Regions from separate parts of the Pseudoduganella sp. GW821-FHT12E03 genome, predicted to be linked through region 2. Evidence: riboswitches for the same ligand, from Rfam matches in the RefSeq annotation. Region 2 holds a riboswitch; each other region holds the start of a gene.

Region 1 (3,271 bases), on a different contig from region 2:
AGCAAGAACGCCAGCCGCACATTCAGGGTGGCCAGTGCATCGGCATACTGCACTTCGAACGCTTTAGCCACCGCGCCCATCGCCACCTTGGTATCCATTTCTTCCATGGACACCAGCGACAGCGATTGCGCAACCTGCTTCGGCCTGGCCTTCTGGCCCGGCGCCAGTTCCGCGATTTCGTGGCGTAGCGCTTTTTCCAGTTCTTTCTTGACCAGGCTGAGATAGCCGTAATGGCCGCTGCGCAGCAGGTTGCCGGCGCGCAAGCGCGCCTGCAACACGCGTATGTCGGCCTCGAGATCGCCATCGATCAAAGCCGACGCGACGCGCGTCGTAAAGTCCAGGAATTGTTCGCTGACGTGCCGGTGGACGATGTCGATCAGGTTTTCCAGCAACGCATGCCGCGGCGTCACCGCTTTCTTGGGCACGGCAGGATTTGTCTGATCTGATTGCATGGTCTAACCTGATTTGGTGGGAACGGCGGATTGCCACACCCATATTCTTGCACACTATTGCCACAAGGCAATAGCTACAAGTCAATAATCGGTAGTTTTTTTGCCGGACTGTCTCAACCTGAAGGGATTAAATCATGCAACCCAAGGTAAAAACCAGACAAGATTATCAGGGCAGCCAGGAGACGCCGCAGCAAGGTGGCGGCATCAGCCGGCAGTCAGGAACTAAAGGATCGGTATCGGTTTCGCCGCAGGATCACCAGGGCGCCCGGCGCGAAGATGTGCGGGCCGAGGAAAGCCGCCGCGCCAACCGGATCAGCGCCCGCAGTACGCACCGCAACGGGGCCAGGGGGCGCTGACCGGAAAGTTAACCGGAAAGACATGGGCGGCCCGGCCGCCCGGTTCAGATATTCGTCACGCGGCGCCCTTTGGGCGGCGCAAAATCCATGACTTTATTCACCATCTTGACTTCGGCAGCCTGCCTGGCCGTCAAGTGCAAGTCCGAATAATTATGGATTTGCCATTGCTCGTCCAACAATTCCACGTGATTCCGGAGGATTTCCTCGGTCCGCGCATCGTCGGCCTGCAAGCCCTCGACGATAATGCGCAGCGCTTCCGGCCTGGCGCCGGACGGCGCGCTGGCGTGCGACTTATGCACCATGAAACGCGCGGTGCTGCTGGCATAGCGCTTTTGCCCCGCCAAAAACACGATCACGGCAATCGAAGCGACCGCGCCCGCGTTATAGAAATGAAAACGGATCGGCAGCTTGCTCAGGTAGTTGTACAGGCAGATACCGTCGCTGACATAGCCGCCATTCGATTGCAGCAACACGTGCGCGTCGGTCACCATGTCTTCCGTCATATCGGCGACCGCATCGAACATGCGGTGCACCATATCGCTGTTGACGTCGCCGGACAGCGTGAACCACGCGTGCCCGTCAAATTTTTCATGCTGGTCCATGGTTGGCCTCGTTGTTTTAATTACGACAATTTTAGCAAAGGAGCGGCCCCCTCCCGCGCACTGAATTCATTCGTGCGCATGAGTAATCGGCGGCCCCGCCAGGGCCTGCAAGATTGACATGAGTGACCATCTGGCATATAGTCGACAGTCTTGATCGGGAGAGCGCAGCAGCCCGCTGCCGCCGAAGGGGCACTACCCAAAAACTCTCAGGCAAAAGGACCGGTCAGGGGCCAGCGGCGCACGGCGCAGCCGGTTAAACTCTGGAGAGCGGCCGTTCGTTCTGAAACGGCCCACCGAAGGGGCGTGCAAACCATCCGTTTGCTATCTCTCAGGTACCAAGGACAGAGGGGTTCGAAGTACGGCATTGCCGTGCCTTATAACTCCTTTTGATCATTGGACCAAACATGACCTTGAAGTCGACTCCCCTCAATAACGCCCACCGCGCACTTGGCGCCCGCATGGTCGATTTCGGCGGCTGGGACATGCCCGTCAACTACGGCTCGCAAATCGAAGAACACCACGCGGTGCGCACCGACGTCGGCATGTTCGACGTGGCCCACATGTGCGTGGTCGACATCAAGGGCGCCAATGTGCGCGGCTTCCTGCGCGGCCTGCTGGCCAACAACGTCGACAAGCTGCAGGTATCGGGCAAGGCCCTGTACTCGTGCATGCTCAATCCTGAAGGCACCGTGATCGACGACTTGATCGTCTACTTCATCAACGAAGAATGGTTCCGCCTCGTGGTCAACGCCGGCACCGCCGCCAAGGACGTGGCCTGGATGCAAGCGCACAACGACCAGACCGGCGCCGGCCTGACGATCACCCAGCGCCGCGATGGCGACACGGCTGAAGGCGCACCGATGGCCTTGATCGCCGTGCAGGGCCCGAACGCCCGCGCCAAGGTATGGGAAGTGATTCCCGGCTCGCAAGCCGCCACGGGCGAAATGAAGCCATTCAACGTCGCCTTCGTGCAAGACACGCCGTTCGGCGAGGCGATGGTGGCACGCACCGGCTACACCGGCGAAGACGGCTTTGAAATCGGCGTCGCGGCAAGCAAAGCCGAAGCGCTGTGGAACGCCCTGGTGGCCGCGGGCGTGAAGCCGGCAGGCCTGGGCGCGCGCGACACGCTGCGCCTGGAAGCCGGCATGAACCTGTACGGCCAGGATATGGACGAATCCGTGAACCCGCTGGACGCAGGCCTGGCCTGGACCATCGACCTGGTGTCCGAGCGCGACTTCGTCGGCAAGGCCGCCCTGCAAGCCAAAGGCCAGAACGCCCAATTCGTCGGCCTGATCCTGCGTGAAAAAGGCGGCGTGCTGCGCGCGCACCAGAAAATCGTCGCCGCCAATGGCGACACCGGCGAAATCACGTCCGGCACGTTCTCCCCAACCATGCAGCAAGCGATCGCCCTGGCGCGCGTGCCGATGGGCGTGAATGTCGGCGACACCGTGCACGTGGAAATCCGCGACAAGAAGCTGGCCGCCACGGTAGTCAAGCTGCCTTTCGTCCGTAACGGTAAAATCCTCGCTGCCTGACACGGGTCAGCACCTCAAACACGAACAACAACCCTATTGGAGCCAATATGAGCAACATTCCTGCAGACCTGAAGTACACCGCATCCCACGAGTGGGTACGTGCTGAAGCGGACGGCACCCTGACCGTCGGCATCACCGAATTCGCGCAGGACGCGCTGGGCGACATCGTGTTCGTCGAACTGCCGAAAGTCGGCAACACCTACACCGCCGGCGACGACGCCGCCGTGGTGGAATCCGTGAAAGCCGCTTCCGACATCTACGCACCAGTGTCCGGCGAAGTCATCGCCGTCAACGACGCGGTAGTGGATTCGCCTGAATCGATCAAC
Region 2 (3,271 bases):
TGGCCGCATGGCTGGTTTTCAGCGCCAGCTCCAGTGCGCCCTGCGCCAGTTCGACACGTTCCTGGGCTGCCAGCGCATCAAAGTAGGCGGCCGTCACGTCGGCGCGCAGTTCCGCCGCCTTGACGTACACCTCGTCGGCGGCCAGGGTCCGGTCCAGCTCCGCCACCGCGATGCGGGCGGCGCGTTTGCCGCCCAGTTCCAGCGGCTGGCTGAGTTGCACCGTTTGCGTGCGGTTACCATGGGACGCGCCTTCGCGCAGCACGGACAGTTCGGGATTGGGCAACAGGCCGGCCTGCTGGCGGGCGCCGTCGGCAATGGCAATACCGGCGCCGGCCGCGCGCAGGGCGGGATTGGACGACAGGGAAAGGGCGATGGCCTGTTCCAGCGTTAATGTCGGCTGGATCAGCGCCAGATTGAATGTGGCATTGGGTGCCGCAGGGGATACCGGATCGGGTACCTGCGGGGCGGCCGCATGGGCGGCCAGGGGCAGGCACTGACCTGACAACAGGACCGTGGCGCCCAGCATGATGAATCTGGATCGCATGGATTTCACTCCGAAAGAGGACGTCGAAGACAATCCGGCGGCGAGAGGGCTATGCAGCGTTCAGGCTATGCAGCGCGTGAGCGATGCGGCAACGGGGCACGCGCGGTCGCGCATGCCACTTGTGCAGCTTGGCTCAGCTTGCTTGGCTCGACTGAAAGAGGTGAAACAGCCGCCGGGCTTAAGCGGCGGCGCGCCACTGGGGGCGTTCAGGTGGCGGGGTGTAAGCCGAGGAGGGCGTGGACAGCGGCATGGTTTGCCGCTGTCCGGCCAGCGGGGCATGGGCCAGCGCCGTGTCCAAAGTCGCCGGCGCCAGCGGCGCATGGGAACAGGACGAACAATCGGTATGGGGCGTCAGTTTTTTCGCCAGCGACGGCGAGCTATCTTTCGCCAGGTCGGTGTCGTCGGGGTGCCCGGTATGCTGGTGGTGGCCGAAGTGCTGCGCGGCGCGGCCCGATTCGTGTCCGCAATAGACGCTGATCGCCATCCAGCTGAACTGGAGTGCGACGATTGTCAGCATGAAGAACAGGAACTTACGGGCCATAGCGGCGCAGTATAGCATGGGCATTTGGCGCCCTGAAATGTGAAATTCATATGAAAAATGTTTGGTAAATCGTCACATCTTCGACTATGCTTCGCTCCAGGTGATATCGGGAGAGACTGTCCGCCCAGTGCGAGGACAGCGCCGAAGGAGCAACCGCCCCGGAAACTCTCAGGCAAAAGGACCGATACCACATTCACACTCTGAAGAGCTGCCGGAAGTCGTCGCCCGGTGCACCGAAGGAGCAAGCATCGAACTGCCACGGCAGGGGCATGCGAAATCTCTCAGGTCCAGAACAGAGGGGGTGTCTCTTGCGTATCCGCGCAGGGACCCTCTTTTGACTTCTGGAGTCTCGAGCATCATGAAAACAATTGCTGTTATCGGTGGCGGCGTCACCGGGATCACGACCGCCTATGCGCTGGCAAAACAAGGTTTTGCCGTCACGGTATTCGAACGCAACCGCTATCCCGCCATGGAAACCTCGTTCGCCAATGGCGGCCAGCTGTCGGCCTCCAACGCGGAAGTCTGGAACCACTGGTCGACCATCGTCAAAGGCGTGAAATGGATGCTGCGCAATGATGCGCCGCTGCTGGTCAATCCCAAGCCGTCGTGGCACAAATTCAGCTGGTTCGCTGAATTCATGGCGGCCATCCCGTACTACCGCAGCAACACCATTACCACGGCGCGCCTGGCCATCGCCGCGCGCGAACACCTGTTTGAATGGGCCCGCGCCGAGCGGATCGATTTCGACGTCCGCCGCCAGGGTATCCTGCACATCTACCGCGACCGCGCCGGGTTTGACCATGCGCGCGCGGTGTCGGGCATGCTGGCCGAAGGCGGGCTGCAGCGGCAAGCCGTGACGCCGCACGAGATGCGCCAGATCGAACCGGCGCTGCAGGGTGACTATTACGGCGGTTTTTACACGGAGAGCGATGCCACCGGCGACATCCACAAGTTCACCACGGCCCTGTCGGACGCCTGCCTGCGCCTCGGTGTTGGCATCCGCCTGGGCCAGGACGTGCGTTCGCTGTCGAGCAAGGATGGCCGTGTGGAAGTCGCGACGGTCCAGCTGGGCTTCCGCCAGGTCGAGACCTTTGACGGCGTGGTGGTGTGCGCCGGCACCGCCAGCCGCACCTTCGCCCACATGCTGGGGGACCGGGTCAACATTTATCCGGTCAAAGGCTATTCCATCACGGTCCACCTCGATGACGCGGGCAGCCAGGCCGCCGCGCCGCAGGTCAGCCTGCTGGACGACGCCACCAAACTGGTGACCAGCCGCCTCGGCGTCGACCGTTTCCGGGTGGCCGGCACTGCGGAATTCAACGGTTTCAACCGGGACATCCGGGCCGACCGCATCCGTCCCCTGACCGACTGGGTGGCGCAATGCTTCCCTGGCATCAAGACCAACCGCGTGGTGCCGTGGGCCGGTTTGCGTCCGATGATGCCGGACATGCTGCCCCGGGTCGGTCCCGGCTGCGCACCGGGCGTGTTCTACAACACGGGCCACGGCCACCTGGGCTGGACCCTGTGCGCCGTCACGGCCGACATGGTGGCCGGCATGATGGCGTCCACCCGCGAGCGGCAGTGTCCCGTGTCGCTGCTGGCGCCAGGCCGCGCCTGACCCGTTCCGGCCGGTGGCGCCTTCCCCTGCCGCCGGCCTGTCTACCCAATTTTTTTGAAGGAAACCGTTGATGGACATGAGTGTGTTTGACCTTTTCAAAGTCGGCATTGGCCCGTCGAGTTCCCATACTGTCGGGCCGATGGTGGCGGCGCGCCGCTTTTTACTTGAATGCAAGCGGCTGGACAAAGCCGTGGCGATTGAAGTGGCTCTGTATGGTTCGCTGGCGCTGACCGGTGTCGGCCATGCGACCGACAAGGCCGTGATCCTGGGCTTGCTGGGCGAGACTCCGCCGGGTGTCGATCCGGATGCGGTCGATGACTTGCTGGCGCAAATTGAACTCGATGGCCAGTTAAAACTGCTTGGCGCCTATCCCGTGCGCTTTACTGCCCGTAACAACCTGGTGTTCCACAAGACCGAGAGCTTGCCGGAACACCCGAACGGCATGCGGTTTACGCTGACCCTGGACGATGGCAGTTTTGTTGAACGCGTTTTTTTTTCAGTAGGCGGCGGCTTTATTCGTGAAGCCGGCGAAGCGCCGCTCGCCCAGGGAACCGATGGCGCCGTGCCG
Region 3 (3,271 bases), on a different contig from region 2:
ATTGGCCTGGCGGGTCTGCACCAGGTACGCCAGCTTGTAGCTGTCCACCACGTCTTGCACGTCGGTCGCGTTCAGGTCCGCTTCGGCCTTGTTGGCGGCGCCGGCGACACGCACGGTTTTCATCACAGGGAAAATGATCAGTTCCGCGCTTGGCGGGTCGATCTGTACATTGTGGGAACCCACTTTGCCCAGCGCGACCTTGATGGCGTCCTGGCCGCTCATGGACGGCTTGGTGTTGATGCGCTTGGCGCTCAGGTCTTTGCGGCGCTCGGCAATCGATTCGCTGACGATGTTGCCGCCCGCATCGGAGACCACCACGGATTCGGATTCAAACACGCGCACACCCTTGTAGGTGTGGTTCAGGCGGCTGATGGCGTGGCCACGTTCGCCCGGGTGCTGGGAAGCGATGGCGAAACCATGGTCGGCATCCAGGCCATGTTTGCTGCGCTCACCATTCAGCGTGCTGACCAGGCGAGCCTTGTCTTGCTGGGAAAACGATGCCGGGGTGCCCATCATGGGCGCGGCGAATGCGGAACCTGCGATCGACACAATTGCTGCTGCAATCAGGGTCTTGCGAATTGCCATGGTTTCTCCGTTATAGATTTGGGTAGCGACGGCTACCTCGTGACCGCCACCTTACCGAAGCACCACAGGCCATGACAAAAAAATCGGGAATTACGACGAAAAGTGTGCACTTGTCTCAATTTGAAATTTTTTGTCGAACGTATCCATGTTTTTTTGTAGCGCGATACGGAAACAACGCAGCACTTGTGCGGTGTTGAATCATTCGTTCTGACTGGGCTATGCTGAATTAAGTAACCGGTGCAACACCGGTTGCAGCATAGTCGGGAGAGACCGGTCCACCATAGCCGGCGCCGAAGGAGCAACCGCCCCGGAAACTCTCAGGCCCATGAACCGGCTATGCTGATCAGAACTCTGAAGAGCCGCCCGGCCGCATGGCCATGGCGCACCGAAGGAGCAAGCGGCGCTACCGCCCGTGAATCTCTCAGGTCCGGAACAGAGGGGGCAACCGCTGTGCGTACGTCCTGTGCGCGCAGTTCTCAATCCATCTTGTGACGAAAGTCCGTGCCTTGACCGCATCGACCGCGTTTGCGCCGCGTTTTGCGCCGCGTTTTGCGCCACATTTTGCGGTGCGGGCCTCGTACACCCTGAAAAGGAGAAGCATCCATGCAGCACCAACGTTCCACCCGGCGTGCATTGCTGGCGCCATTGGCCTTGTTCACGATCCTGGGCCTGTCCGGCATACCCGCCATGGCGCAAAACGCCACGGCGATTGCCGCCAAAGACGGCGCATCGGCGCAAGCGGCGGCACAGCGCGACTTCGCGCAATTTGCCGCGTACCAGCTGCGCACCCGGCCCGGTGTCGCCCCGGTTGATTTCCCGCTCGAAATCGGCGACATGCAGGACTTGAAGGATGCTGTGATCGGCTACGGCTTTCCTGTCCATTCCGTGGAAGCCAAAGACATCGTCGCGGGCCGCGCGGATTTGCAGGCCATGGCCAAGCCTACCGGGCAGTGGCGCTTCATCGTCTCCGTGCGCGGCAAGCCGGTCGGCCTGGCGACCGTGGAGCAGGTCAACGGCCGCTATGAAACCGTTTCGTATGGCGCCGCCATCCTGGCAAAAGATGTCGATGCGTTGACGGCCCATCATGGCAATGCGGCGCGCAACAACCTGCGTTTCGTCCGCATTTACCAGGCGCGCGCCGACTTCCTGGAAGTCTCCGGTGAAGGCCGTACCCGTTATGCGCCACTGCATTCGGCACGCGAATCGCTGCTGCTGCAGGCGCGCGCAATGAAAACGGGTCAGGGCGACACGTCACTGATGGAAGCGTCCGAAGTGCTGCAGCCGCTGCGCGCAGCCGTCAAAGCCAACCTGGATGCGTTCCGCTGATCCTCATATCTGAATCTGGAGAGACCCATGAAATTGAAGCATCTCGCAATCGGCGCCGCCATGGCGCTGGCCATGCCGATGGCCATGGCGCAATGGCGCACCTTGTCCGTGCCGCTGACCACGCAGGAACACAGCCAGTGGTGCTGGTCCGCATCGAGCAAGGCAATTCTCAGCTATTACTGGGCCAATTACCCAAGCCAGTGCCAGATCGTGAACTGGGCGTATGGCTTGAACTACGCTTGCGGCAACAGCACGTTTAACTGGAACAGCAACGCCAACCAACCGAACTCCATGTATGGTTCATCCGGCAGCGTGCAAAACATCCTGGCCAATTGGAGCGTGCCAAACACCGCGATCAATAATTACCTGTCGTGGAACACCGTGGTTTCGGACATCAACGCCAACCGGCCGTTCGTGATCCGCTACGGCTGGACCGGTGGCGGCGGCCACATCATGGTGGGACGCGGCTATGAAACATATAACGGCGTCAATTACGTATACATCATGAACCCGTGGCCAGGCGAAGGACAAACCTGGCGCACCTATGCGTCGGCGGTCAGCGCGTCGGACCATAACTGGACCCATACGCAGCGCATGAATATCAGCCGCGCGAACTGACCTGTGCAAAAGCCGGCCCGGCATTGAGTGGGCTGGCTTTTGAAATTACTCAGCAATGTCGGTCCCAACATTGATGGCTGCATACGCCCGCTGCACCGCCTTCGCTTCAGCGCTGCTGGCGCCATACAGTTCTTGCGCCGCCGCCAGCACCTTGGCGCGCGCATCGGCGTAATTGGTCGACGAGGTGAATTTGGTGGTCAGTGCCCGGAACCAGATGCGGTAAGCCTTGTCCAGGCCAATGCCCGTCATCGCCAGCGGGGCTTTGGTCAGGTACTTCGAATAGTATTCGCTGGTGGTGCTGGCATTGGAACCCCTGGCCAGGAAGTAGAACATGCGGTTGTTCGGGCCACTGCTGTAGTGCACATCGAGGCTTTTCAGCGTCGTACTCCACGCGTCCGGGCTCTTGCCATCTTTGCTCGGCTTGTACATCCAGCGCAGCGGCTGGCCACTTTTTGAAATCTCCTTGCCCACCATCCAGTCGTTGATGCCGGGCGACGGCAGCACGGCCCCCTTGCCGCCAGCGCGCGCATAGGCTTCCACGGCTTCGCCGGCGATATCGGATGCCGACTCGTTCAGGCCGCCGGATTCACCGGTATAGAGCAGGTTGGAGGTGGCGGCCGTGATGCCATGGCCCATTTCATGGCCAATCACGTCGATGGCGCCCAGATTGTTGAAATACGTGCCACCATCGCCGATGTACATGCATTTACAGTTACCGGAGTAGTAGGCATTGTCATAGGCG

Evidence for each region. A riboswitch is a leader RNA that binds a small molecule or an ion and turns the genes downstream of it on or off. The one in region 2 is predicted to bind glycine.
Region 1: another riboswitch for glycine. It lies ahead of gcvT (glycine cleavage system aminomethyltransferase GcvT); the one in region 2 lies ahead of AC1RRC_RS03535 (D-amino acid dehydrogenase).
Region 3: another riboswitch for glycine. It lies ahead of AC1RRC_RS16050 (hypothetical protein); the one in region 2 lies ahead of AC1RRC_RS03535 (D-amino acid dehydrogenase).

The regions. Positions count from the first base shown of each region.
Region 1 is NZ_JBXAQJ010000002.1:628,444-631,714, reverse strand. It holds gene AC1RRC_RS06540 (DUF1631 family protein) at 1-452, opposite strand, end outside; gene AC1RRC_RS06535 (hypothetical protein) at 587-808, shown strand; gene AC1RRC_RS06530 (ATP-dependent Clp protease proteolytic subunit) at 853-1,410, opposite strand; glycine riboswitch at 1,556-1,642, shown strand; glycine riboswitch at 1,661-1,765, shown strand; gene gcvT (glycine cleavage system aminomethyltransferase GcvT) at 1,815-2,945, shown strand; gene gcvH (glycine cleavage system protein GcvH) at 2,993-3,271, shown strand, end outside.
Region 2 is NZ_JBXAQJ010000001.1:910,477-913,747, reverse strand. It holds gene AC1RRC_RS03545 (TolC family protein) at 1-544, opposite strand, end outside; gene AC1RRC_RS03540 (hypothetical protein) at 723-1,085, opposite strand; glycine riboswitch at 1,183-1,279, shown strand; glycine riboswitch at 1,282-1,385, shown strand; gene AC1RRC_RS03535 (D-amino acid dehydrogenase) at 1,444-2,703, shown strand; gene AC1RRC_RS03530 (L-serine ammonia-lyase) at 2,774-3,271, shown strand, end outside.
Region 3 is NZ_JBXAQJ010000005.1:568,810-572,080, forward strand. It holds gene AC1RRC_RS16045 (M4 family metallopeptidase) at 1-585, opposite strand, end outside; glycine riboswitch at 837-928, shown strand; gene AC1RRC_RS16050 (hypothetical protein) at 1,189-1,911, shown strand; gene AC1RRC_RS16055 (C39 family peptidase) at 1,939-2,529, shown strand; gene AC1RRC_RS16060 (M4 family metallopeptidase) at 2,575-3,271, opposite strand, start outside.